2 regions of the Georgenia sp. G2120 genome follow, and region 1 is predicted to be linked to the other one. Evidence: riboswitches for the same ligand, from Rfam matches in the RefSeq annotation. Region 1 holds a riboswitch; the other holds the start of a gene.
The links. A riboswitch is a leader RNA that binds a small molecule or an ion and turns the genes downstream of it on or off. The one in region 1 is predicted to bind thiamine pyrophosphate.
Positions count from the first base shown of each region.

Region 1 (3,476 bases):
GGGTGGCCTCTAGCAGGGACCCGGTGCGCGGGGCGAGTGCGGCGATCGCGGAGGACAGGGCGCACCCGGTGCCGTGGGTGTTGACCGTGGGTACCCGCAGGGCGGTCAGCAGCTGCTCTCCTGCGTCGTCGAGCCACAGGTCGGTGGCGTGTGCGTCGCCGCCGAGGTGCCCCCCCTTGACCAGCACCCGCGCGGCGCCCATCTCCCGGAGCGCGATGGCCTGGGCGCGCATGGTGTCGAGGTCTTCGGCGGGATCGGCGTCGAGCAGCACGGCGGCCTCGGGGACGTTCGGCGTGATGAGGGAGACGTACGGCAGGAGTTGGCGCATCGGCTCGACGGCGTCCTCGGCCAGCAGCCGGGAACCGGCGGTGGACACCATGACGGGGTCGAGGACCACAACCGGCACCGCGTCGGGGCGCTTGTCGAGGAAGGCGAGGACGGTCTCGATGGTGGCCGAGGAGGCGAGCATCCCGATCTTGGCGGCGTCGACCGTCATATCGTCTACGAGGGTGTCCAGTTGGGCGCGGACGAAGTCCGCGGGGACGACGTGGACACCGGTGACTCCCTGGGTGGACTGGGCGGTCAGTGAGGTGAGCACCGCGGTGCCGTAGGCACCCAGTGCGGAGAAGGTCTTGAGGTCGCCTTGGATACCGGCCCCGCCGGAGGGATCGGAGCCGGCGATCGTCAGCGCGATCGGTGGGCGGGGGTTCACGGTTGCCCGTCCCACGCGGCCCGCAGGCGCGCGGCCGCCGCGGCTGGTTCCTCCGCGGCGCACACCGTCGAGACGACCGCCACGCCGGCGGCGCCGCTGTGGCGCAGCATGCCGGCGCGTTTCGTGGTGATGCCGCCGATGGCGACGACCGGCCACGGGCTCGCGGCGGCCACCGCAGCCACCCCGTCCGGGCCGATCGGAGTGCCGTGGTCAGGCTTGGTCGCCGTCGGCCACACCGGTCCAACGCCGAGGTAGTCCAAGACGCCGTCACCGAGCCCGCGTGTTGTGCCAACCTGCTCGATCGTGCTGACCGACAGCCCGACCATGGCGTCCGGCCCGAGCAACTGCCGGGCCTGAGCAGGCGGCATGTCGCGCTGACCGACGTGGACGCCGTCGGCGCCGATGTCCTGAACGAGGTGGACCCGGTCATCGACAATCAGCGGCACCCCGGTCCCCGCCAGCACCTCGCGGACCGCCACGCCGAGGGCGACGAAGTCGGCGTCGGTGGCGCCCGGGTCACGCAACTGCACCACGCTGACCCCGCCCGCGACCGCAGCCTGCACGGTCGCGGGCACGCCCCGTGGGCCGCACAAACCGGTGTCGGTGACCAGGTAGAGGCTGAGGTTCACCGGTCGGCGGGTCACCGGAGCACCACCTTCTCGGTCAACTTCTGCGGGTTGAGGGTGGCGAGAGAGTCCAGCAGCGCGACGGCGAAGCTCCCCGGCCCGGCGGCACGCTCGGCCGCGACCTCGGCGGCCACGGTGTATGTCGCGGTCGCGGCCGTGGCGGCCAGGAGCGGGTCGTCGGTGGTGGCGGCGAAGGCAGCCATGAGCGCGCCCAGCGCGCACCCACCGCCAGTGACCTGGGTCAACCATCGATGGCCGTTGTCCACCCGCACCAGCAGGGTGCCGTCGGTGAGGTGGTCGACCTCCCCGGAGACCGCGACGATGGTGCCGTGCTCCCGGGCCAGCGCCCGGCCGGCGTCGAGGGCGTCCTCGGCGGCGTCGACGCTCTCCGGGCCCCGCCCACCGCTGCCCCCACCGGCCAAAGCGAGAATCTCTGAGGGGTTGCCACGGACGAGTGCCGGGGAGGCGTGGGCGAGCAGGTCGACGGCAACCCGGGTGCGCCAGGCGAGCCCACCCACCCCGACCGGGTCGAGCACCCACGGGGTGCCGGCCGCCGCGGCGGCACTGACCGCGCCGTGCATCGCAGCCACCGTCGCCTCTTGGGGCGTGCCGAGGTTGACCAGGACCCCGTCGGCGACGGCGGCGAACGGCCCGGCTTCCTCCGGGTTGTCCACCATCGACGGACTGGCGCCGACCGCGAGCAGGACGTTCGCTGTCCACTGAGCGACGACGACGTTGGTCAGGCACTGCACCAGCGGGGCATGCCCGCGCATCGCGGCCAAGGCCTCGCCCACAGCGGCAGCATCGAGTGGGACAGTAGGGACGGAAGAAGGTGCCGACATCGGCGACGTTCCCTTCGCTAGTACGAACTAGATCAGGTTCAACGGGTGTGATCTCAGCCGTACCAGCACGGCACCCCGCGTCATTCACCAGCCTAACATCCGCACCGTTCCCCGCACCGTGCCCTCGCTTCAGCGACCGCAAAAGGGTCGCGCCTCGGACCGTCCGGGCGTGCTGTCACCAGTGCCCGACGCGCGTTCCTTGGCCGCCGCAGCCCTCACCATGGCGCCTCACCAGACAACGGCTGCGCAACCTTTGAATGTGCAGTCGACTTCGGACGATCGTGCAGTGGACTTCGGAACCTGACAGCCGCGTCGGAAGTTGAAGGTCTACCGAGAGGACCTGAGGTGAGCCAGCGCTTCATCGTGACCAAAGAGCACCGCCGCTTCACCGAGTTCGCCGACGCCGTGCGCCGCGGGCACACCATCGGCCTGTGCTTCGGGCCAGCCGGCGTGGGAAAGACGCTCTCCGCGCGCCGCTACGCCCGCTGGGACAAGGCCCACGACCTACTGACCTACTGGGGGCCGCGCTCCGACAGCGACGCGAAGATCTACGCCGCGCTGGCCAAGAACCGCACCGTGCTCTACACACCCAGCGTGCTGACCACGCCACGGGCTTTGAAGGACGAGCTCGACCAGGCCATCGCCCGCACCAACATCTGCATCGAGCAGCACCTCGCGCCGGCCGGGCAGGTCACGCCAGAGACGCGGGGGTGGCGCCACGGCAGGAACTACGTGGAGCTGATCATCGTCGATGAGTCCGAACGCCTACGCCCCACCGCACTGGAACTGCTGCGCGATCGCTACGATCGCGACAACATCGCCCTCATCCTGATCGGCATGCCCGGCCTGGAGAAGCAGTTCAGCCACTACCCCCAGTTCTACAGCCGCGTCGGCTTCGCCCACCAGTACCGGCCCCTGGGCAAGGACGAACTGCTCTTCGTCCTGCAGCGACACTGGCGCGCCCTCGGTAAGACCCTCGACCCAGAGGACTTCACCGACGCCCAAGCCATCGCCGCCATCGCCCGCATCACCCGCGGGAACTTCCGACTCCTGGAACGACTCTTCCCCCAGATCGAGCGCGTCCTGAAGATCAACGAGCTCGACACCATCACCAACGACGTCATCGAAGCCGCCGCCAGCACGCTCGTCATCGGTGTCAGCTGACTGGCCGCCAGATATCGCCCACAGAACCCCGCCATCGAACGGCGCAAGCCACAGGGAGGGACTGCTGCACGGACAGGTGACATCTGATCTGTGGTGCCGAGGGGCACCGCTGGAAGGATGTGCACTGTGCCC
Region 1 is NZ_JBUZNL010000005.1:232,783-236,258, reverse strand. Features, by position in the region: gene thiD (bifunctional hydroxymethylpyrimidine kinase/phosphomethylpyrimidine kinase) at 1-712, opposite strand, end outside; gene thiE (thiamine phosphate synthase) at 709-1,356, opposite strand; gene thiM (hydroxyethylthiazole kinase) at 1,353-2,180, opposite strand; TPP riboswitch at 2,172-2,268, opposite strand; gene ACZLMO_RS08210 (AAA family ATPase) at 2,526-3,344, shown strand; one part of gene ACZLMO_RS08205 (IS3 family transposase) at 3,471-3,476, shown strand, end outside.

Region 2 (3,476 bases), on a different contig from region 1:
CGTGGAAGCTCGTCGTCTGGCTCACGGTCGTCTGGGTGCTCCTGTGGGGCGACCTGTCGGTCGGCAACGTCGTGGCCGGCTTCGCCCTGGGCATGTTCGTCACGATCCTCATGCCCATGCCGCGCGCCACGGGTCGGACCACCGTGCGACCGCTCGCGGTGGTGGTGCTCGTCGCCGTCTTCGTCAAGGAGGTACTGCGTGCCTCCTGGCAGATCGTCGTCCTCACCGTCCGCGGTCGCGCCCCGCGCGGTGCGGTCATCCGCGTGCAGCTCCGCTCCCACTCGGACCTCATCCTCACCGCGACCGGCGGGATGTGCTCCCTCGTGCCCGGCTCGCTCGTCGTCGAGGCGATGCGCCTGTCCGGCATGCTCTACATGCACATCCTCGACGTCGACATCTCGGGCGGGCTCGAGCAGGCGCACATCGACGTCCTCGCCCAGGAGGAACGGCTCCTTCGGGCCTTCGCCACCGACGACCAGCTCGTCGACGCCGGCTTCCGACCCGGGTGGTCGCGGCGCGCCGGCCGGCTGCCGGCGCCGTCGGTCGAGGGTGCCGCCGCCGACGCGCCGTCGGAGGAGGGGCCCGCCGACGGGGTCCGTAGCGAGGACCGGACGACGGACGGGGGCGCCTCATGATGGAGGTCGTGGTCTACGGCTGCCTCGGCATCGTCGTGCTCGCCGTCTTCGTCGCGCTCGTGCGCATGGAGCGCGGGCCGTCGACGCTCGACCGCGCGGTCTCGACGGACGTCGTCACCGCCTCCGTCGTCGCGCTGGTCGCCCTGCTCATCGCCTGGACCGGGGACGCGGCGTACCTGCCGATGCTCGTCGTCCTCACGCTCGTCGGCTTCCTCACGACGGTCACCGTCGCGCGGTTCACCGCCGTCGAGAAGTCCGACGAGGCGCGGATCCTCACCAAGGAGGAGCTCGCGCAGGTCATCGCCCGGGAGCGCGAGCTCGACGACGACGACGCCCCCGTGCACGGCCCCGACTCCCCGCGCGTCACCGGCGCGGGCGCCGGCGAGGAGGGACCGGCCGGCGAGGTCCCGGCCGGCACCGACGCCCCCGCCGGGAGTTCGGCCGGGAGTGCGGCCGACGGCCGTGCCGACGGTGCGCCCCACGGCGCGGCGACGGGCACCGAGCAGGGGGAGGCGCGCTCATGAGCTGGTCCGACGTCGTCTCCGTGCTCGCGGCGATCCTCCTGGTGGCCGGGTCGCTGCTCGTCCTCGTCGCGGCGCTCGCGCTCGTCCGCTTCCCCGACCTGTTCAGCCGCATGCACGCGGCGGCCAAGCCGCAGGTCCTCGGCCTCGCGCTCCTCATGGCCGGCGTGGCCCTCGAGGTGCGCGACCCGCGGATCGGGTGGACCCTGGTCCTCGTCGTCGCGTTCCAGCTCCTCACGGCGCCCGTCAGCGCCCACATGGCCGGGCGCGCCGGCTACCGCACGGGGCGGGTGGACCGGTCCCGGCTCGTCGTCGACGAGCTGGCCGAGGACATCGAGGCCGCGGGCGGCGACACGAACCACCAGCACACTGGGGCATGATCGTCCCCGGGGGACGCGCGGGACGACCGGGCGGACCACCACACGACGACCAGGGCGAGAGGCCCTGACCACGGAGGGCACAGATGGACATCGGTTGGAAGATCGTCAGCACGGGCGCCGGCGTGGTCGCCGGCATCGCGGCGAACAAGATCCTCGCCAAGGGGTGGGTCGCCGCCACCGGGCACGAGCCGCCGGAGGTCGTCGACGGCGACGACTCGGTCTCGCTCGTCGAGATCGTCATCTTCACGGCCGTCTCGGGCGCCGTCGTCGGCCTCGTGCGCCAGCTCGCCATGCGTCAGGCGGCGAAGTGGTACAAGCCGGCCGAGCTCCAGAAGGTCGCGGACGACGTCTTCGACGACTGACCCGCGCCGGGACACGAACGTCGGACCCCTGAGCGCCGGGGTAGCATGCCGGTGAACGACAGGGGAGCGCCGAGCCGGCGCTGAGAGTGCGGGAAGCCGCAGACCCTCGAACCTGATCCGGTTAGCACCGGCGGAGGTAGTCGGGACATCTCTCCGTCGTCGCGGCACCCGCCGCGGCGACGAACCCTGCGCACCCACGCAGGAGGTTCGACATGCACAGCACGACCACCCGTCGCGGCGGGGCCGTCCTCGGCCTCGCCTCGGCGATCACCCTCACCCTCGCCGGCTGCTCGCTCGGCGGCGGGGACGACGAGAGGCCCGACGACGGCGCGCCGGCCGGGTCGGACGGGACGACGACGGAGGGCTCGGCGTCCGAGGGCCCGTCGTCGGGCGGGTCCGGGCCCGGCGCGGGCGGTGAGGTCGCGCTCGTCGCGCACGACTCGTTCACGCTCCCGGACGAGCTGATCGAGGCGTTCGAGGCCGAGACCGGCTACACCCTCGTCGTCACCTCGCCGGGCGACGCCGGCAGCGTCGTCAACGACCTGCTGCTCTCCGCGGGCAGCCCGTCGGCCGACGTCGTGTACGGCATCGACAACGCCTACGCGGGCCGCGCGATCACCGGCGGCGTGCTCGAGCCGTACACGTCCCCCGAGCTGCCCGCCTCCGCCGAGGAGCTCCTCGTCGACGGCGGGGACGAGCTCACCCCGATCGACTTCGGCGATGTCTGCCTCAACGTCGACACCGCCTGGTTCGAGGCCGAGGGCCGCACCCCGCCCGTGACCTTCGAGGACCTCGCCGACCCGGAGTTCGCCGACCTCGCGGTCGTCACCGACCCCAACGTCTCCTCGCCCGGCCTCGCGATGCTCGTCGGGACGGTCGCCGAGAGCGGCGAGGACGGGTTCGCCGACTACTGGCAGCGGCTCCTCGACAACGGGGTCCGCGTCGTCGACTCCTGGTCCGACGCCTACTACGTCGACTTCACGTTCTCGGGCGGGGACCGACCGGTCGTCCTGTCCTACTCCTCCTCGCCGGCGGCGACGCTCACCGAGGACGGCTCGGCCTCGACGACGGCGGCGCTGCCCGAGACCTGCGTCCGGCAGGTCGAGTACGCGGGCGTCGTCGAGGGGGCGGACAACCCCGAGGGGGCGCGCGCGGTCATCGACTGGCTGCTGTCGGACGACGTCCAGTCGGCACTGCCGGACGCGATGTACATGTACCCGGTCGACGACTCCGTGGCGCTGCCCGAGGCGTGGGCCGAGTTCGCCCCGCCCGCGGAGGACCCGATCGAGATGCCGGCGGCCGAGGTCGACGAGCACCGCGAGGACTGGCTCGCCACGTGGGACGAGGTGGTCGGCGGTTGACCGCCCGCCGCGCCGCGCGAGTGGTCGCGGCCGGGGTCCCGATCGCCTTCCTCGCGGCGTTCTTCGTGGCCCCGGTCGTGGCCCTCGTCGTCCACGGTCTGCTGCCCGGCGAGCGGATCCCGGGGATCCCCGCGGGCGACCCGGTCCTGGAGATCCTCGCGCGGCCCGGCACCGGGCGGGCGCTCGTGCGCACCCTCGCGCAGGCCCTCGCGGCCAC
Region 2 is NZ_JBUZNL010000004.1:292,388-295,863, forward strand. Features, by position in the region: gene ACZLMO_RS06965 (Na+/H+ antiporter subunit E) at 1-635, shown strand, start outside; gene ACZLMO_RS06970 (monovalent cation/H+ antiporter complex subunit F) at 632-1,159, shown strand; gene mnhG (monovalent cation/H(+) antiporter subunit G) at 1,156-1,536, shown strand; gene ACZLMO_RS06980 (DUF4235 domain-containing protein) at 1,620-1,898, shown strand; TPP riboswitch at 1,949-2,054, shown strand; gene ACZLMO_RS06985 (thiamine ABC transporter substrate-binding protein) at 2,111-3,259, shown strand; gene ACZLMO_RS06990 (ABC transporter permease) at 3,256-3,476, shown strand, end outside.
Region 2: linked by a shared signal. The riboswitch ahead of ACZLMO_RS06985 (thiamine ABC transporter substrate-binding protein) and the one ahead of thiM (hydroxyethylthiazole kinase) in region 1 are both predicted to bind thiamine pyrophosphate.